Regions from separate parts of the Kitasatospora sp. NPDC051170 genome, predicted to be linked through region 2. Evidence: riboswitches for the same ligand, from Rfam matches in the RefSeq annotation. Region 2 holds a riboswitch; each other region holds the start of a gene.
What was found. A riboswitch is a leader RNA that binds a small molecule or an ion and turns the genes downstream of it on or off. The one in region 2 is predicted to bind cyclic di-AMP.

Region 1: another riboswitch for cyclic di-AMP. It lies ahead of ACIBCA_RS05265 (transglycosylase family protein); the one in region 2 lies ahead of ACIBCA_RS14780 (M23 family metallopeptidase).
Region 3: another riboswitch for cyclic di-AMP. It lies ahead of ACIBCA_RS07965 (family 16 glycosylhydrolase); the one in region 2 lies ahead of ACIBCA_RS14780 (M23 family metallopeptidase).
Region 4: another riboswitch for cyclic di-AMP. It lies ahead of ACIBCA_RS23730 (NlpC/P60 family protein); the one in region 2 lies ahead of ACIBCA_RS14780 (M23 family metallopeptidase).

What each region holds. Positions count from the first base shown of each region.
Region 1 covers NZ_JBITFA010000002.1:374,091-378,875, reverse strand. Annotated here, with positions in the region: gene eno (phosphopyruvate hydratase) at 115-1,401, opposite strand; gene ACIBCA_RS05265 (transglycosylase family protein) at 1,677-2,432, opposite strand; cyclic di-AMP (ydaO/yuaA leader) riboswitch at 2,438-2,604, opposite strand; gene ACIBCA_RS05260 (cytochrome P450) at 2,852-4,129, opposite strand; gene ACIBCA_RS05255 (SDR family NAD(P)-dependent oxidoreductase) at 4,387-4,785, shown strand, end outside.
Region 2 covers NZ_JBITFA010000005.1:393,945-398,729, forward strand. Annotated here, with positions in the region: gene ACIBCA_RS14765 (TetR/AcrR family transcriptional regulator) at 1-41, opposite strand, end outside; gene ACIBCA_RS14770 (alpha/beta fold hydrolase) at 130-954, opposite strand; gene ACIBCA_RS14775 (YiaA/YiaB family inner membrane protein) at 1,081-1,365, opposite strand; cyclic di-AMP (ydaO/yuaA leader) riboswitch at 1,563-1,721, shown strand; gene ACIBCA_RS14780 (M23 family metallopeptidase) at 1,734-2,576, shown strand; gene ACIBCA_RS14785 (hypothetical protein) at 2,672-3,580, opposite strand; gene ACIBCA_RS14790 (GNAT family N-acetyltransferase) at 3,619-4,164, shown strand; gene ACIBCA_RS14795 (sensor domain-containing protein) at 4,328-4,785, shown strand, end outside.
Region 3 covers NZ_JBITFA010000003.1:203,794-208,578, forward strand. Annotated here, with positions in the region: gene ACIBCA_RS07955 (IclR family transcriptional regulator) at 1-788, shown strand, start outside; gene ACIBCA_RS07960 (hypothetical protein) at 867-1,517, shown strand; gene ACIBCA_RS07965 (family 16 glycosylhydrolase) at 1,607-2,890, opposite strand; cyclic di-AMP (ydaO/yuaA leader) riboswitch at 2,892-3,058, opposite strand; gene ACIBCA_RS07970 (MoaF-related domain-containing protein) at 3,408-3,737, shown strand; gene ACIBCA_RS07975 (alpha/beta hydrolase) at 3,884-4,785, opposite strand, start outside.
Region 4 covers NZ_JBITFA010000011.1:244,133-248,917, forward strand. Annotated here, with positions in the region: gene ACIBCA_RS23720 (hypothetical protein) at 1-493, opposite strand, end outside; gene ACIBCA_RS23725 (NlpC/P60 family protein) at 646-1,692, opposite strand; gene ACIBCA_RS23730 (NlpC/P60 family protein) at 1,920-3,026, opposite strand; cyclic di-AMP (ydaO/yuaA leader) riboswitch at 3,037-3,187, opposite strand; gene ACIBCA_RS23735 (NlpC/P60 family protein) at 3,536-4,573, opposite strand; gene ACIBCA_RS23740 (NYN domain-containing protein) at 4,782-4,785, opposite strand, start outside.

The DNA of each region.
Region 1 (4,785 bases), on a different contig from region 2:
CTACGGGGTGAACGGCGGGGCACCGGTCAGGCGTGCGGCTCAGCGCTCCGAGCGGCTGTGCTCACTGGTCCGCGGAGCGGCTGTGCGCACTACTCCGCAGAGCGGCTGTGCTCACTACTCCGCAGAGCGGAACCGCGGGAACGCGCCGCGGCCGGCGTACTCGGCGGCGTCGTCGAGGATCTCCTCGATGCGCAGCAGCTGGTTGTACTTGGCCACGCGCTCGGAGCGGGCCGGGGCGCCGGTCTTGATCTGGCCGCAGTTGGTGGCGACGGCGAGGTCGGCGATGGTGACGTCCTCGGTCTCGCCGGAGCGGTGCGACATCATGCAGCGGTAGCCGTTGCGCTGGGCCAGCTCGACGGCGTCCAGGGTCTCGGTCAGCGAGCCGATCTGGTTGACCTTGACCAGCAGGGCGTTGGCGGTGCCGGTCTCGATGCCGCGGGCCAGGCGCTGCGGGTTGGTGACGAACAGGTCGTCGCCGACCAGCTGGACCTTGTCGCCCAGCTTGACGGTCATGGCCTTCCAGCCGTCCCAATCCGACTCGTCCAGCGGGTCCTCGATGGAGACCAGCGGGTAGGCGTCGACCAGCTCGGCGTAGTACTCGATGAGCTCGGCCGAGGTGAGGGCCTTGCCCTCGAACTGGTAGGCGCCGTCCTCGAAGAACTCGGAGGCGGCGACGTCCAGGGCCAGGGCCACGTCGCGGCCGGGCTCGTAGCCGGCCTTCTGGATGGCCTCGACGATGAGGTCCAGGGCCTCGCGGTTGCTGTCCAGGTCGGGGGCGAAGCCGCCCTCGTCGCCGAGGCCCGTGGACAGGCCGCGCTCCTTCAGGACGCCCTTGAGGGTGTGGTAGACCTCGACGCCCCAGCGGACGGCCTCGGAGAAGGACTCCGCGCCGATCGGGGCGATCATGAACTCCTGGATGTCGACGTTGGAGTCCGCGTGCGAGCCGCCGTTGAGGATGTTCATCATCGGGACGGGCAGGACGTGCGCGTTCGGACCGCCCAGGTAGCGGAACAGCGGCAGGTCGCTGGCCTCGGAGGCGGCGTGGGCGACGGCCAGGGAGACGCCGAGGATGGCGTTGGCGCCGAGCGAGGACTTGTCCGGGGTGGCGTCCAGGTCGAGCATGGCCTGGTCGATCAGGCGCTGCTCGGTGGCGTCGTAGCCGACCAGCTCCGGGCCGATCTGCTCGATGACGGCCAGGACGGCCTTCTCCACGCCCTTGCCGAAGTAGCGGTTCTTGTCACCGTCGCGCAGCTCGAGCGCCTCGAAGGCGCCGGTGGAGGCACCGGACGGAACGGCGGCACGGCCGGTGCTGCCGTCGTCGAGGCCGACCTCGACCTCGACCGTGGGGTTGCCGCGGCTGTCGAGGATCTCACGGGCTACGACGACATCGATGGACGGCACGAGGCATCTCCTTGCGGAAGCAGGTCCCGCCGACAGGGGTGGTGATCAGCGGCGGGGCGATTGCGGAGTCGTTACGACCAGAGCCTAACCGCCCGGACCTCCGGGGCCACGTCGGCCTCGGTCCCGTCTCAGCGTGTGGCCCGGCTACCCACCGGTAGTTCACCTTCCCGCCCCGGAACGTCCGCACGGGCCGGGGCGAATGCGGACGAAGGGGACCGGCCCCGCGGCCGGCCCCCTCGTCAGGCCCTCGTCGGGCCCTCGTCGGGCCTTACGGCTCAGCCGAGGTGCAGCACCTGGCCCGGGAGGATGAGGTCCGGGTCGCCGCCGACGGTGGAGCGGTTGTGGTCGTACAGCGAGTGCCAGCCGCCGGAGACGCCCTGGGCCGAGGCGATGGTCGACAGGGTGTCGCCGGAGCGCACGGTGTAGTCCCCGGCCTTCGGCGCGGCACTCTGCGGCGCGGCGCTCTGCGGGGCGGCGTGCTTCGGCGCGTACGGCTGCGCCGGCTGCTCGGGCGTCTCGGCCTTGGGCGCGGCGTGCTTGGGCGCGTACTGCTGCACCGGCTTCTGCGCGGGCTTCTCGGCCTTCGGGGCCTGCTTCTTGGGCGCCGCCTGGGCCTTGGTGTCCGAGGAGGTGTCGACGGAGGCCGCCGGGCCGCCCTTGGACAGGCCGGCCTTCTGGGAGCAGACGGGCCAGGCGCCCGGGCCCTGGGAGGCCAGCACCTTCTCGGCGATGGCGATCTGCTGGCCCTTGCTGGCCTGGTTGGCCTGCGCGGCGAAGGCGGTGCCGCCGTACGCCTTCCAGGTGCTGGGGGTGAACTGCAGGCCCCCGTAGAAGCCGTTGCCGGTGTTGATGCTCCAGTTGCCGCCGCTCTCGCACTGGGCGACGGCGTCCCAGGTGGAGGCGGGGGCCGCGGAGGCGCCGGTGGCGGTGAGGAGCGGCAGTGCGAGTCCGACGCCGGCCACGCCGGCGACGGCGATGACCTTCTCGGTCTGGGTGCGACGACGGTGACGGCCAGATCCAACGAGCAGCATGAAGAGGTCCCTCTCCGCACGCCTGCGAGGTGAGCTGTCGGGTTCGGACCGGGAGGTGGCCCGGCCGCCGTGACGCGGAATCGGCTCCGCGCGGGCGGCTTCACCCCAAGCCGTGGGGACGGCAACAAACCTGGGTCCCCCGCCCCTGCCCAGGGTCTGGTCGGTTTCCCGTGGCGCGACGGGCAGGACTCGGCGTTCCGCGCACGGGGTCCGCAGCTGCGAACTCCACGGAGACTAGACAGATCATCAGCTCGATCACAAGCTCATCTCGCCGACATCACACAGAAATTACGGCGCGTGGTCGCTCGCCTACGCACGGCGCCGGTTTGTCCGGTTTGATGCGTGTTCACACCCCAATTGGCAGGCTATCGGCGACGGCGCGTCAGCGTGTCGGGGTGTCACGTGGACGTCATGTGGATTCACCGGTCGGCCGGAAGTGCGTGCGGAGAGTGCATTTCCGGACTGAACTCGACCGGAAGTTCCCGCAGTCCACGCATGATCAGACCGCCGCGCCAGCGCAGGTTCTCCGGCTCCTCCGCCAGCCGCAGATCGGGCAGCCGCGCGAGCAGCGTGGCCAGCGCGGCGCGGCCCTCCAGCCGGGCCAGCGGGGCGCCGATGCAGTAGTGGATTCCGTGCCCGAAACCCAGGTGGGGGTTGTCCGTCCGGGCCAGGTCGAGGGTGTTCTCGTCCGAGAACCGGGCCGGGTCGCGGTCCGCCGCCGCCAGCACCACCAGCACCGGATCGCCCACCGGGATGTCCGCCCCGCCGATCGACAGCGGCTTCGTCGCGAACCGCCAGGTCGCCAGCTCCACCGGCCCGTCGTAGCGCAGGAGTTCCTCGATGCCCGTCTCCAGCAGCCCGCTCTCGCCGCGGGCCACCGACTCCTGGAGCAGCCGGCGCTGCTCCGGGTTGCGCAGCAGCGCGTAGGTGCCGTTGCCGATCAGGTTGACGGTCGTCTCGAAGCCCGCGAACAGGAGGATGAAGGCCATCGCGGCGGCCTCGTTCTCCGTCAGGTGCTCACCGTGGTCACTGGCGCGGATCAGGCCGGAGATGAGGTCGTCCCCGAGGTCGGCGCGCTTGCGGTGGATCAGCTCCAGCAGGTAGGCCCGCATCCGCTTCACGGCCCGTCCCACGCCGCCGCGTCGGCCGCCTCCGTGCCGGATCATCATGCCCGCCCAGTCGCGGAAGTCGTCCTGGTCCTCGGACGGGACGCCCAGCAGGTCGCAGATCGCGTAGATGGGGAGGGGGAAGGCGAACTCGTGGATGAGGTCGGCCGATCCGCGCTGCGCGAAGCCGTCGATCAGCCGGTCGGTGAGCTGCTGCACCCTCGGCTCGAACTCGGCCACCCGGCGCGGGGTGAACGCCTTCGACACCAGGCGGCGCAGCCGGGTGTGGTCCGGCGGGTCGATGTTCAGCAGGTGCGTCATCAGGTCCGCCTGCCGCTCCCCCGGGATGCCCACCCGGCCGGTGCGGTGCGCCTGTTCGCTGTGGTGCGCCGGGTTCTTCGACAGCCGTCCGTCCGCGAGCGCCTGGCGGGCGTCCGCGTACCTGGTCACCAGCCACGCCTCGACGCCGCTCGGCAGGGTGGTGCGGTGCACCGGGGAGTGCTCGCGCAGCCAGGCGTAGGCCGGGTACGGGTCGGCGGCGAACTCCCAGGTGAAGAGCTGCGGGGCGGTGGCGTCGGGCTGAGCTGGCATGGGTCGACGGTATCCGGTGGACGCGGCGCGCCCGGCCCGTCGACGGCGTGCGAACGGTCCGCGAACGACTCCTTGCCCGCGTGTCGACGCTTCGTGCCCGGTCCGTGAACGGTTCTTGGACAGCTCTTGGCCCGGCGCCCGGCGTGAGCCTGGTCACCTGCGGGGTAATTCCTGTTGCGGAGGGTCAGGACGAGCCTACGATCCTCCGCAGTACGCGTGGGCGCCGGTGCGGTGTCGCCCACAGGGAGGAGCAGGCCATGCGGGTCGCCGGGGCAGTCGTCGTCATCGCGGTACTGGACGGCGGGTCGGGGGCCGACCTCGCCCGCCGGTTCACCGCCGCCGGCGCCGCCGGGATGCTCATCGCCGACCAGCACGTCGGCGTCGCGGAGGACCTCGCCTCCGAACTCGACCGCCCGGGCTGCCCCGTCGTCGGCGTCCACGGGGACGTGCGCCGCCCCAGCGACGTGGCCGCCGTCGTCGACACCGCCGAGAAGCACCTCGGCCCGATCGACCTCTTCTGCGTCGCCGGGCCGGACGGCGAGCGGATCGTCTCCCTCGCCGACCTGCCCGACCACCTCGACCTGGAGCGGCTGGCCGAACTGGTCGCCCTCGTCGGCGACGCCATCGCCGAGGTCGTCCTCCCGCTGCCCCGCCAG
Region 2 (4,785 bases):
TGGTCGACGACCTGCTCGGGGTTCAGTCCTACGCGGGGCATGGGGGTGTCTCTCTCCGTACGAAGGGGCGGGCGCGTGATCGGGCGCGTGATCGGGGTCGGGAGCGGGACCGGGTGCGGGCTCGCGGTGTCAGCCGCGCTCGGCGAGGAAGGGCAGCAAGGCCTCGGCGACGGCCTGCGGGTTGTCGGCCATCGGGTAGTGGCCCGACCCCTCGATCATCACCTTCTCCGCCCGCAGCGCCGCCGCCTGCCGCCCGGCGACGGCCGCCGGGTCGGGGAAGTCGGGGTCCTTGCTGCCCATCAGCACGATCGCCGGGCACCGCACCCCGGCCGCCCAGCCCACCGGCGCGGAGTCCCCGCCGACGTGCCCGCGGGTGGCGACCTTGCGGCCGGGGGTGCGCAGGGCGGCGACCAGCCCGTCCACGTACGCCTCGAAGTCGGCGGGCTTGGCGCCCGGGTAGGCCATCTTGCGGAGGTAGAAGCCCCAGGCGGCGGGCCAGTGGACGAGCATCGTGCCCATCACCTTCATGACGGCCTTCATCAGCCCGCTGGGCGGGTTCTCGACGAAGGCGTCGATCAGCGCGATCCCGGCGACCCGCCCGGGCGCGTCGAGGGCGGCGCGCACCACGGTGGCGCCCGTGTAGGACTGCCCGACCAGGACGGCCCGCTCGATGCCGAGGTGGTCGAGGAGGGCGAGGGCGTCCCCGGCGACCGCGGCGGGGGAGTAGTCGTCCCAGGCGATGCCGGACTCGCCGAAGCCGCGCAGGTCCATGGTGATCACCCGTCGGCCGGCGGCGGTGAGCAGCGGCCTGAGGTGGCGGTACGCGGTGCGGCTGTCGAGCATCCCGGGGAGCAGGAGGACGGGGAGGCCCTCGCCCTGCCGGGTGTCGTCGAAGGCGATCCGGCCGCCGGGGAGGTCGAGGTACTGGGTGGCGGGGGCGGTGGTGCCGTTCATGGGTTCTCTCCTCGGTCCGGTGCGGGGTGCTGCGCGGTGCTGCCGATAGCCATAAAGCTAAGGCTAATAGCCTTAGCTGTCAAGCTATCGGCGCCACGGATCGAGGATTCCCAGGTCGGGGCCCTGTCAGGCCCCCTGGAACGGATCGTGCTCCGCCAGCAGCTTCTCCAGCCGGGCCTGGTCCACCCGGGCGACGGTGTCGCCGGCCTCCTGTCGGTCCCGGATCACCTTCGCCAGCGTGAAGGCGGAGGTGACGGTGTAGAGCAGGCCCACGCCGAGGAAGGCGCGGACCCACCCCCCGACCGGCAGATAGGCGATCCCCGCGGCGAGGGCCGTGGCGGAGACGCCGAAGGACAGGACGGCCTGGACGTAGTACGCGGCCGTGGTGCGTGACTGCATCGGTGCGCTCATGGCGCCCAGCATGCGTGCGCTCCGGCCCTTGGCACATGAGTAGCGGTACTCAGTCGGGGCCGTGCAACGGGGGATCGTTCGTTGACGTCCCCTCACCCGCTTCCCGGTCGTCCCGGACGAACGGCTTGGAATCAGAGCCTCCTCGGATTAACGTTTGATAACGCAGCGCGGTCTTCAACGCCGTACCCAGACGGCACCGTGCGCCGTCGCCTAATCCCACCGGCCGGCCTTCGGGCAGGTCAGGGAGCCGGGGAACCACGTTCCTTGGGGTGAATCGGCGGGGCTCCGGCCCGGCCGTAGGAGACCTTCCTGCTCCGAACCCGTCAGCTAACCCGGTAGGCGCGAGGGAAGGAAAGGAGCGCGCCCCCGTGGCGTCGACGCACACCCCGGCACACCCGGCCGGCCCCGCAGCCGGTACCCAGCTGCTCGAACATCCCGGCCACGACGGCTTCGAGCCGGACGGCCCCCTCGCGGCCGAGACCGAGACCAACCGCCACCGGATGCCGCGTCAGACCCGCGGCGCCTCCCCGCTGCTCGGCGTCACCGCCGTCGCCGCCACCCTGGGTGCCACCGGCTTCGCCTCCGCGACCCCGGCCGCCGCCCCCGCCGTCGAGGCCCCCGACGAGACCCCCGTCGCCCTCGCCGCCGACCCCGGCCTCGCCCTCGCCGCGCGCATCCAGCAGCAGGCCGACAGCCAGCGCACCGCCGCCGAGGAGGGCGCCCGCCTCCAGGCCGCGAAGGAGGCGGAGGCCAAGGCCGCCGCCAAGGAGGCCGAGGCGAAGAAGGCCGCAGCCGAGGCCGAGGCCAAGAAGGCCGCCGCCCTCACCCTGCCGGTCTCCGACTACCGCCTCTCCGCCCACTACGGCCAGAGCGCCCGCTACTGGGCCCACCTGCACACGGGCCTGGATTTCGCCGCCGACACCGGCACCCCGGTCATGGCCATCGGCCAGGGCACCATCACCTCGGCCGGCTGGTCCGGCTCGTACGGCTACCGGATCGTCGAGACCCTGCCCGACGGCACCGAGATCTGGTACTGCCACCTCTCCTCGATCATCAAGGGCTCCGGCAGCGTCACCGGCGGCCAGCAGATCGGCAAGGTCGGCGCCACCGGCAACGTCACCGGCCCGCACCTGCACCTGGAGGTCCGCCCCGGCGGCGGCGCCCCGGTCGACCCGGAGACCTGGCTCGAGCAGCGGGGCCTCACCCCCTGACGGATCGCGGAAGGGCCCCGGCGCTCGCCGGGGCCCTTCTCGCACCGCTTCCGTCGTGGGACTACTCCAGTAGTGGCACTACTCGCGTAGTGCCACTACTCCTGTAGTTCCGCTTGGTCCGCCTGTTCCCCGGGTTCCGCAGGCACCTGCGCCAGGTACGCGTCGATCTCCTCCGGACCGGGCTCCGGCGCCAGCTCAGGGAACTCCTCGACCAGCAGCCGCGCCAGCCCCGGCACCGTCCACTCCCCGAACAGCTCCAGCGCCGCCCGGGCCGCCGCGTCCTCCAGCCCCTCGAAGTCCCCGGCCAGCTCCTCCGGCATCGGCCGGCCCAGCGCCGTCAGCTCGGCCAGGTTGCGGTAGCTGCGCCGCATCAGCCCGTGCTCCAGCAGCCGGCGTGCGCCGTCGGTGGCCATGCCCACGGACAGCGCCCGGGCCGGGCCCCAGCCCCGCTCGTCCGGCTCGTCCAGCCACCCGGCCTCGGCCAGCGCCTCGAACGCGGCGTGGCGCTCCTCCTCGCCCAGCTCGGCGAAGGCGCCCAGCCAGTCGCGCACGGCGGCCTCGTCGGACACGTCCACCCCGTGCGCGTGCAGCAGCAGGGCGTACAGCCGGGGCCAGGTCACCAGGTCGGCGCGGCGCAGCAGCCCCGCGGCGACCTCCCCCTGCCACTCGGCCTCGGCGTGCAGCCGCTCCTGGCGCTTGGCGTTGAGCCGCTTGGTCGCCCGCTGGTGGTCGACCAGCAGCCGTACGGCGTCGCCGTACGCCAGGGGGTCCGCCTCCGGCGCGGGTTGGACGTACAGGTGCAGCCGCTCGTACAGCAGGTGCTCCACCGCGTTCGAGGTCAGCTCGGGCCAGCCGTCGTGCATCCTGCCCTCGCCCAGCTCCAGCAGCGCCAGCACCGTCCGCAGCGGCTCCTCGGCCACCGGTGGGCGGTCCTGCCCGGCCGCCCAGGCGAGCAGGTCGGCGGCCCTGGTGCGCGGGGCGAGCCGCAGGTCTTCGTCGTTCATGCTCCGACGGTATCCGCGCGCGAGTAGGGTCGGCAGCCATGGTCCCCGTCCAGCTCACCGGCTCCCGCCTCGCCGTCCGCGAACACCACCACACCCCGGAGGAGGTGGAGGCGCTGTACGCGCTGTTCGGCGACCCGGAGGTCACCCGCCACCTGCCCTTCGGACCGCGGACGCCGGAGGACTGCGCCGACCAGCTGGAGCTGTACGTGGAGGAGGCCCTGACCGAGCCCCGGCGCGTCTACCGCCTCGCCGCCGCCCTGCGCGAGGACCCCGGGGCCGCACCGATCGGGCAGGGCTCGCTCTTCCTCGGCCGCCACCGCAGCGCCCACCTCGGCTACGCGCTGCGCCGCGACGCCTGGGGCCTGGGCTACGGCGGTGAGCTCGCCCGGCTGCTCTGCGGCCTCGCCTTCGGCCCGCTGGGCGTGCACCGGCTGGTCGCGGTGGTCGAGGTGGGCAACCCGGCCTCCTCGCGGGTGCTCACCCGGCTCGGGTTCCAGCTGGAGGGGCGGCTGCGGCACGACGTGTGCAAGGACGGGGTCTGGTCGGACGCGTTCCAGTACTCGCTGCTCGCCGACGAGTGGTAGGACGAGTGGTAGGGCGAGCGGCAGGACGAGCGGCAGCCGGCCCAGGGGGGTTAACCCCACCCCCGATCCGCCGGGCCTCCCGATGTTCCCCGGTGCCCCCGTTCGGCCAGACTGGTGGTCGTCAAGGAGTACGAACCACCGCGAAGGGCCGGGGGAACGGAACATGAGCAGCAGCCACGTCACGCAGGACGCCGAGTGGGACTTCGGCGGCTACGGCGACGACGCCGGCCCGCGCCCCGCCCGGGCCCGCCGCACCGAGGAGCCGCCGCCGTTCTGGCGGGCGCCGTTCTCCGCGCACTACTTCCGCGAGGTCGGCTACGCGCTCACCGGCCTGCCGGTGGCGATCGTGGGCTTCGCCGTCTCGATCACGCTGTTCTGCCTCGGCCTCGGCACGGCCGTCACCTGCCTCGGCCTGCCCGTCCTGGCCTCCCTGACCGTCGCGGCCCGGGGCCTCGGCCGGATGGAGCGGGCCCGGGTGCGCTCGATGCTCGGCGTGGACGTGCCCGGTCCGGCGCCGGTGCGCCCGACCCGGCCGGGCTTCTGGGGTTCCGTCACCGCGCGGCTGGCGGACGCGGCGGGCTGGAAGGCCGTGCTGCACCAGGTGGTGATGTTCCCCTGGGC
Region 3 (4,785 bases), on a different contig from region 2:
CCCCCGAATCAGCATCGACGACCGGCGCCGACCGCGCGAGTGGCGGCGTGCAGTCCGTCGAACGCGCCTTCCAGCTCCTGGAGGCACTGGCCGACTCCGGCGGCGTGGCCACGCTCAGCGAGCTCTCCGGCAGCTCGGGCCTGCCCATGCCCACCATCCACCGGCTGGTCCGCACCCTCGTCCAGCAGGGCTACGTCCGCCAGGACACCGCCCGCCGCTACACCCTCGGCCCCCGGCTGATCCGCCTCGGCGAGACCGCCGGACGCCTGCTCGGCAGCTGGGCCCGCCCGTACCTCGCCGAGCTCATGGAGGCCACCGGCGAGACCGCCAACCTGGCGGTGCTGGAGGGCGGCGAGGTGGTGTACGTCGGGCAGGTGCAGTCGCGGCGCTCGATGCGGATGTTCACCGAGGTCGGGCGCCGGGTGCAGCCGCACTGCACCGGCGTCGGCAAGGCGCTGCTCGCCCAGCTCCCCGAGGACGAGGCACGCGCCGTCCTCGGCCCCAACCCCCTGCCCGCGCACACCCGGTTCACCGTCACCGACCCGCAGGAGCTGATGCGCCAGCTCGCCGAGGCCCGCGAGCGCGGCTACGTGGTCGACGACCAGGAGCAGGAGATCGGCGTACGCTGCATCGCCCTCGCCGTCCCGGGCGCGCCGACGCCCACCGCGCTGTCCGTCTCCGGCCCCGAGGCCCGCGTCCGGGCGCTGGAGGAACAGACCGGAGCGGCCGCGCTGGTGCCGGTGATGCAAGGGATCGCCGCACGGCTCGGGCAGGTCCTCGCGCCCTGACGCTCCGGCGCGACCACAAACCGCCCGCTCCCCCGTCCCCGCTCCCCCGCTCCCCCTTTCGGGCGGACGACGGGCGGGTTGCACCCGGGCCGCGGCGGCGGCTGCGCCACCCTGGTGCGGACGCCGCCCGCGACGGTGCGGGCGGGCGCGGCACGAGAGCAGGGTGAGCCGGACATGGTGGTGCGCGGACGAGCACAGGGAGGCGTCGTCGTCGGCAGGACCGTCGCGGCGGCGGTCTGCGCGGCCGCCCTCCTGACCCCGGGGTCGTCCCTGGCACCGCCCGCGCCCGTCCTGGTCGCACAGGCCTCCCCCGCGCCCTCCCCCGCGGCCTCCGACTCGAAGCTGGAGGTCGTCCGGATCGACCCGGACCCGGCCCCGCCCGGCGGCACCACCACCGTGCACGCCTTCGTCGCCAACCGCGGCCCGGAGACGACGGCCTCCCCCTTCACCGTCCTGGTCGCACTGCCGCAGGGCGTCTCCCCGCAGGGCCCGTACTTCCCCGCCGACTGCGAGGTGCTGCGCCGCGGCCGCCTGGTGCGCTGCGTCTTCGGCCCCGGGCTGCCGCCACTGCGCACCGCGACGGCGCTGGTGCCGGTGCGCCTGGACCCGGAGCTGCGCCCGGGCCGGCTCGGCGGCGGCTGGGTCGCGGTGCGCAGCGCGGACGACCCGGAGGACGCGGGCACCCGGCAGCCGTACGACCTCACGGTCGCCGAACCGGCTGCCGGGTGACGTCCTCCGGGCCGTCCGTACTGACAGTCCGTCCCAACAGTCCGTACTACCTGTCCGTCCTGACAGTCCGTACGTCCCGTCCGCGCTTCCTAGCGGTAGACGCGGACGTAGTCCGCGGCCATGGTGATCGGGGTGTTGCCCTGCGGGGAGGGGTGGTACTTCCCGGCGGACACCGACAGGTTGAGGATCAGGTACGCGGACCAGTTGGCGCCGACGCCCTTGCCGTCGGAGTGGACCTTGACGCCGTTGACGTACCAGTCCACCGAGTTGGCGCCGTAGTAGGTGCCGATGGTGACCCACTGATCCTTGGCGACGGTCTTGGGGTTGGTCCAGTACTCGGGGTTGCTGGGGTTGACGTGGTTGGTCAGCTCGAGCAGGTTCGGGTTGTCGGGGTGGTACTCGAAGGAGTCGATCTCCCCGTGCGCGCCGCTGTCGCCGTTCCAGGTCCACAGCGCCGGCCAGGCGCCGGTGCCCGCCGGGAGCTTGACGCGGGTCTCGGCGTAGTCGCCGGCCTTCACCTTGAAGCCCTGGCTGGAGTACTCGGTGGTGAGCAGGCCCGCGTCCCACGCCTGCTTGCCGTTCTCCAGGGTGTGACTGCCGGGCGCGGCGGTGAAGGTGGCGACGCCGCCGGAGACGGAGACCTTGCTCTGGTCGATCCAGTCGAGCTTGTTGTCGTCCGGGTTGTGGGTCTTGTAGTGGTACGAGCTGCTCTGGTCGCCGGTCCAGCGGGAGCCGTACGCGATCGGGCCGTTGAACTCCTCGTAGAAGGCCATCGACTTGCCGGCGATCGGCGCGGCCTGCGGGTTCGGGGCCGGGGTGGGCGTCGGAGTCGGAGTCGGAGTCGGCGTGGGCGTGGGCGTGGGCTTTGGGGTCGGGGTCGGGGTCGGGCTCGGGGTGGGCGTCGCGGTGGTGGAGACCACGAGCTTCTGCGAGGCCAGGTTGTGCCAGGCGCCGGCCTGGTCCTGCCAGAAGCCGAACTGGGTGTACGTGCCGGCGGGCAGGGTGCGGGCGGCGCTGGTGAAGCTCAGGCCGCTGGGGCAGATCCGCACGTTGGAGGCGTTGCCGGGGAAGTCCAGGTTGGTGCCGGCGGCGTCGCGCACGCCCACGCCCACGGTCTTCGCGGTGAAGCAGGCCGAGGAGTGGAGGGTGAGCGAGGCCGTGGTGGCCTTGTTCGCGACCATGGTGGCCGGGGCCAGGCGGTCCTGGGTGACGGTCGGGGCGGTCGCGGCCTGGGCGCCGGTGGCGGCCGGGAGGCCGAGGAGGCCGGCGCCTCCGATGGCGAGCGCGCCGGTGGCGGCGAGGGCGGCGTTGCGGCCGCGGTGGGAGGGGCGGGCGTGGCGCGCGACGCGGCGGGCCCGGGCAGGCTTGAGCATGGTGTGTCCTCTGCGACGCCTGCGAGGTGAGCTGTCGGGTTCGGGCCGAGGAAGCCCGGCCGCCTGTGGGAGGCGGCTTCACCCCAAGCCGCGGCCGCTGCGCGGGAGCGCAGGGCCGGGCACTGACCTTGGTTCCCCCGCTCCCGTCCACTGTGGTGCTCGACTGCCCGCCGGCGGGTGGACGGGACTCGGCGTCCCGGCGGCGGGGTCCGCGGGGGCGGACGACGGTTGCAGGCTAGGCAACTCGTCCGTGGGCGGACAACTCTCCGGGGCCCGTTGTCGCGCACCTCACAGTGGTGTCGATCAACCACGCTGCGTGGCGGGCGAGTTGATCACGCCGGGGTGGCGCGTACGGGCCCGGCCGACTCCATACCGGAGAATGGCGCCGCCCGTGTGGGCCCAGTCGGATAAATTGGAGGCCTGTCCTCCTACGCACTGCACAAGAGCGCGTGGGAACACCGGGACCACCAGCCCGACGCCTTGCCCGCCCACCTCCCGACCGAGGAGCCGCCCCACCATGACCACGTCCCTGCCCGGCTTCGCCGGCCGCACCTACGTCTTCCGGGTCGACAACGGCGCGGCGTTCCGCAACACCTACTCGGCCGACGGCACACGGCTGCGCTGGGAGGGCCTCGGTGAGTCGGCGGGCCAGTGGGAGGACGTGGGCCTGCATGTGGCCGAGGTCGCGCCGGAGATCTACTTCGTGAGCTGGACGGAGCGCAGCGGCATCACCGTCAGCCACGTGATGGACCTGGCCAGGCTCACCGTCCGGGCGTTCTGGACCTTCGAGGGCGAGGGCGGCCGCGTCGGCCAGCTGCACACCGGGACCCTGGAGCGGGTGGGCTGAGCACCCGCCTGAGCGCCTTCCTGGGCGCCTTCCCGAGTGCCTTCCCGAGCGCCCGCCTGAGCGCTTTCCCGAGCGCCTTCCCGTACGAACGGAACGGCGGCGGGGCCCGGAACCGGCGTACGGTCCCGGGCCCCGCCGCTGCCCTGTCAGGCGGTGGCGGACGCGGCCGGCCGGTCCGGGACCTTGAGGTGCTGGGAGAGCCACTCCAGCGAGGAGGGCAGCAGCGCGCTCCAGGTCTCGAAGTTGTGGCCGCCGTTCTCGAGCATGCTGTACGAGACCTTCATCGGGCTCTGCACCGCGTCGACGAACGCCTCGGTCTCCTGCCGGTAGTTCCCGTCGCCCTTCTTGGTGCCCGCCAGCAGCACGGACACCTTCGGCTGCGGCAGGTTCCTGAGCCGCCACAGCAGGTTCGCCTCGTGGCGGCGCTGCTCGCTGCCGCCGAAGAGGTCGCCGGTGGTCGGGTCGTCGGTCGGGGCGTCGTAGTACGCGGAGAGGGCGACGGCCGTCGGGAAGACGTCCGGGTGGCGCATGGCCAGCTTGAGGGCGCAGTAGCCACCGGTGGAGTTGCCCATGAACGCCCACGCCTGCGGATCGGTGGAGACCCGGTAGCTGGCCTGGATCGCGGAGGGCACGTCCTTGGCGAAGTACGTGTCGGACTGCGCCCCGTTCGGGACGTCCTCGCACTCGGTGTCCTGCGGCAGGGCCGGCGAGGGGCGCACCAGGACCATGACGGTCGGCTGCATCCTCCCCTCCTGGAGGAGCTTGAGCGCCGCGCCCGGGTAGTTGAAGCGGGTGATCAGGTTCTCGGCGATTCCCGGGAAGCCGGTGCTGACGATCACGGCCGGGAACTGCTTGTCGGCGTACGCGGGCTGGAAGTACTGCGGCGGCAGGTAGACGTAGCCCTCGGTGGAGAGGCGGCTGATCCTCCCGTCGATGCGGACCTTGCGGATCTCGCCGGACTGGGCGGGCTCGCGGCCCATCGCGCCGCCGCCCTTGACCGAGGCGGTGCCGATCGTGTCCACCACGAGGCGGCCGGAGGCGTCGGCCT
Region 4 (4,785 bases), on a different contig from region 2:
CCCAGCTCGCCGGGTCGGACTCCATCAGCTGGGCGAACTGGTCCTGGGTGGCGGGCAGTTCGAAAAGCACCCGGCCCGGCCAGGCCGTGCCCCAGACCTCCCCGACGGACGCGACGGCGCGGTCCCCGAACGCGGTCACGGCCGCCATGACCTCCACGAGGCCGGGCACGGCGTCGAGGGCGAGGATCCGGCAGTGCGCGCCGGAGGCGGTCCGTACGGTGCCCAGGTCCCACAGGGGCGGGGGGCCGCCCGCCCTCTCCTCGCGTTCGACGCTCCAGCCGTCCCCGGCCCGGGCCACCTCGAGCCGGCGCGGGTACACCACCGGCTGCTCGTCGTACCCGTCGATCCGCACGGCCAGGTCGGCCGAGACGCTGAACCGCTGGGCGCGGTCCGCCTGAGCCCCGTCCGTCGCCGAGAGCACGATCCCGCGGTACTCCGCCGTCGCCCCGGGCACCGGCAGCGCCGACGCCCGGCCCCTCAGCAGCAGCTCCACGTCGGCCCGCCGGTCGTCCTCGGGAGGGGCGGGCGCCGCCGGGGAGGCGGGCGGCAGGGAGAGCTGGGCCAGCCCCGCGGCGGCGAGGAGCAGGGCCCCGCGCCGGGTGAGGGTGCCGCCGGCTATGGCGGACGGGTCGGAGGGCGGCGCGCTCAGAGCCGTACCACCCCGGAGACGGGCATCGCGTTGACGCTCTCGTACCGCACCCGGGCCCCGGGGTACGGCGCGTGCACGATCACCCCGCCGCCGGCGTACATGCCGACGTGGTGCATGTCCCGATAGAAGATCACCAGGTCTCCCGGCCGCGCTTCGGAGAGACTGATCCGCTGCCCGGCGTACGCCTGGGCCTGCGAGGTCCTCGGCAGGGTCACTCCGGCCTGCCGCCAGCTGTAGTACATCAGACCGGAGCAGTCGAACGCACGGGGCCCTGTGGAGCCGTAGACGTACGGGGAGCCGATCATCCGCACCGCGGCGGCCAGCGCGGCCGCCCCGCGCTCGGAGGCGGCCGGGGCGTCGCCCAGGTCGAGCCGGTCGGTGCCCCGGGTGGCGCGCTGCTCGGCGTCCCTGGCGTCCTGGGCGGTCATCCTGGCGCGCTCGGAGGCGCTCAGGCCGTTGAGCAGCTTCTGCGCCTTGGCCAGGCGCTGCTGGATGTCCTGCTTGCTGTCGGCCAGGGCGCGGCGGGTCTGCTCCAGCGCGTCGAGCTTGCCCGCCGCCTCGGCGCGGCGCTGGTCGAGCCGGCGCTGACGGGTGACCACCTCGTGCAGCGTCTCCTGCTGGCGGGTGGCGGCCTGGTCGAGCGTGCGGGCCCGGGCGAGGTAGCCCTCCGGGTCGCTGGAGAGCATCAGCTGGGCAGTCCTGGCCATCCCGCCGCCGCGGTACTCGGCGCCGGCCACGGCGGCGAGGTCCCCGCGCAGGTCGTTGAGCTGGTCCTGCGCGGTGGCGATCTCGCCCTGGAGGACGGTGGTCTCGCCCTGGAGCCGCTTCTGGGACTCCTGGGCGGCGTTGTACTTCTCCGAAGCCTGCTCGGCCTCGTCGTACAGCTGCTCCACCTGCGTCTTGACGTCCTTGCGGCTGGGCGCGTCCGGGCCACCGGGCGCGGCCTGGGCGCTGCCGCCGGTGGGGACGCCGATGGCGGTGGTGGCGGCCGCGGTCAGCACCAGCGCACGGGCGAGCAGTCGGGAACGGCGGTGCACGGGCATGGCGGCTGCGACTCCGATCCTGCGGCGCGGGCTCTCGCCGCCGCACCGGAACGGGCGGTCCTGGAGCGGGAGTCCGGTGGCAGACGTTAGCGAGTCCGGGCAATCGAGTCCAAACCCCCGCCGACCCGAATATTCGCCCCCTAATCGGACATCAGGACGACTGCCCGGCAAAGCCGCAGGCCCGGCCTCCCGCGAGGGGAGGCCGGGCCTGGAGGAGCCGGACGGGATCAGACCCGCACGACGGACACGAGCGGCATGTTGGAGACCGCCTCGTAGCGCACCGAGGCGCCCGGCTTGGGCGCGTGCAGCACCATGCCGTTGCCGGCGTAGATGCCGACGTGGTGGGCGTCGGTGTAGAAGATCAGGAGGTCGCCGGGCTGCGCCCCGGAGAGGTCGCCGCCGATCCGGGTGCCGGCGTGGGCCTGCTCCTGCGAGGTGCGCGGCAGCGAGACGTTGGCCTGGTTGAACGCCCAGACCATCAGGCCCGAGCAGTCGAAGGTGTCCGGGCCGCTGGCGCCGTAGACGTACGGGCTGCCGATCTTGGAGGCCGCGTACTGCAGGGCCGCGGCGCCGCGCGAGCTGCCGGGGGCGATCACGGGGGCCGCGGCGGCCGGGGCCGCCGGGTCCGTACGGGCGCTGTCGCGCGAGGCGCGCGAGGGCGCCGGCTGCGCGGCGTCGGCCTTGGCCTTGGCGTCGGCGGCGGCCTTCGCCTCGGCGGCGGCCATCTGCTGGCGCTCCTGCTCCGTCAGCGTGGCGAGGAGGTCCTGAGCCGCCTTCAGCTTGCCCTGGAGCGTTTCCTTGTCGGCCTTGAGCTGCTTGGTGGTGTTCTCCAGCTCGGTGAGCTTGCCCTGGGCCTCGCCCCGGTCCTGGTCGAGCTTGCGCTGCTCGGCCTGGAGCTCCTTGAGCTGGTTCTTCTGCGAGCCGCCGACCTGGTTCAGGGTGCCGGCCTGGTTCAGGAAGGTGTCCGGGCTGGAGTTGAACATCAGCTGGACGGTCGGGGATATGCCCCCGTTGCGGTACTGCTCGCCGGCGACCTCGGCGAGGCCGCTCTGGAGGTCGGTGACCTGGGACTGCTGCCGGGCGATCTTGTCCTGGAGGCCGGTGACCTGCTTCTGCAGCGTCTGCTGCTTCTCCTGCGAGGCGTTGAGCTTCTCGCTCGCCTGCTCGGCCTGCTCGTGGAGCTGGTCGACCTGCTCCTTGACCTGGTCCTTGCTCGGCGCCGGGTCGGCGTGGGCGCCGGACTGCGCGGAGAGGGCCACGGCCGCGGCGGCGACACCGGTCATGATCGAGACGCGGGCCCGACCGGCGGGCTTGGGACGACGATGGGACGCCACGAAGGCGGGCTCCTTCTTCACGTCCGCCTACCGGGTGAGCTGACGGGTTCGGGCCGGAAGCTGCCCTACGACGCCTCACGGCCGTTCCATTGGCCGACCTGGCGCCGATTCACCCCGGAGGAACGTGGTTCCCCGGCTCCGTTCCACAGCGCCCCCGACTACTGGGCTCCCCTGTCGGACAGTCGTGGTGACCTGCCCCGCTGCTTCGCGAACTCGGCGGGAACCACCGCCGCCACCCAGGCTGGGCGATCGACAGTGCGGTGGTCCGGGGCACGACCCTAGTAACTGAACCGTGATCGGTTCAAATCCTTGTCAGAAAAAAGACGGAAGATTACCCAAGTTCCTTTGTGAAAATGACCGATCGTGATCACGCCCACACGCATAGCTGATCTGATTTCATGAATCAGCCATCGGACGGTCGAAAACGAACACCACCCCCCGGAGCCGGGAGGTGGTGGACGTCACGGGATGGCGGGGCGTCAGAGCGCGCCAGAGCGCGCCAGACCGCGTCAGACCCGGCGGATGGTGTTGATCGACATCGCGTCGGCCTTCATCACCTTCACCACGTCACCGGTGTGCGGCGCGTGGACGACCATGCCGTTGCCGATGTACATCCCGACGTGGTGCCGGTCGGGGCCGTAGATCACCAGGTCGCCCGGCTGGGCCTGGTCCAGCGAGGGCACCCGGGTGCCGACGTTGCCCTGCTCCTGCGAGGTGCGCGGCAGCGAGATGCCGGCCTGGCCGTACGCCCAGACCATCAGGCCCGAGCAGTCGAAGTTCTTCGGGCCGGTCGCGCCCCACACGTACGGCGAGCCCTGCTTGCTCATCGCCATGTTGACCGCGACGCCCGCGTAGCCGCTCGCCTGCGGCAGCGGGCCGAGGTCCGCGCGGTCCGAGCCGCGCGAGGCGCGGTCGGCGGCGGCCTGCTGGGCCTTCAGCGCGGCGCGGTCGGAGGCGCTGAGGGAGTTCAGCAGGTCCTGCGCGGCCTTGAGCTTGGTGTTGACGTCCGCCTTGGCCTGGTTGAGGTCCTTGGTGGTGGTGTCCAGCGAGGTCAGCACGGCGGCCGCCTCGGACTTCTCCTGGTCCAGCTTGCGCTGCTGCTCCAGCAGCCCCTTGAGCGCCTCGCTCTGGCTGGCGCTGGCCTGCTGGACGCTGGACGCCTTCTGCAGGTACCCGGACGGGTCGGAGGAGAGCATCAGCTGGACGGACGGGTCGATGCCGCCGGTGCGGTACTGCTCGCCCGCCACGCCGGCCAGGCCGGTCTGCAGCTGCGTCATCTGCTCCTGGCTACGGGCCACCTGGTCCTGAAGCGTCGCGGCCTGCTTGCGCAGCTGGTCGGCCCGCTCCTTGGCGCCGTTGTACTTCTCGGCCGCCTGCTCCTGCTCCTCCTGGAGCTTGTCGATCTGCGTCTTGACGTCTTCCTTGTTCGGCTGGGGCGCGGCGTGCGCGGCCACCTGGGCCGAGAGGGCGACCGCGGTCGCAGCGGCAGCAGTGAACACGGAGACCCGCGCGCGACTCGGCTGCTTGGGACGGCGGTGGGAGGCCAAGAGACCTGCTCCTTCTTCCATCGAACTCACCACTCACCTGAACGAGTGAGAATCCGGAAAATAGGTTTGACGCCAGACCCTAGTAGACGATCGAAGCGTTCCGCCACTCCCCCGAAGGCGTGAACTCCGCTTCTCTCCCTGACTTCACCAGATCCGCACACCCGCGACCACCCGCGGCTGACCAGCGGTCATTGCGCCCGGCGGCCGGTCAG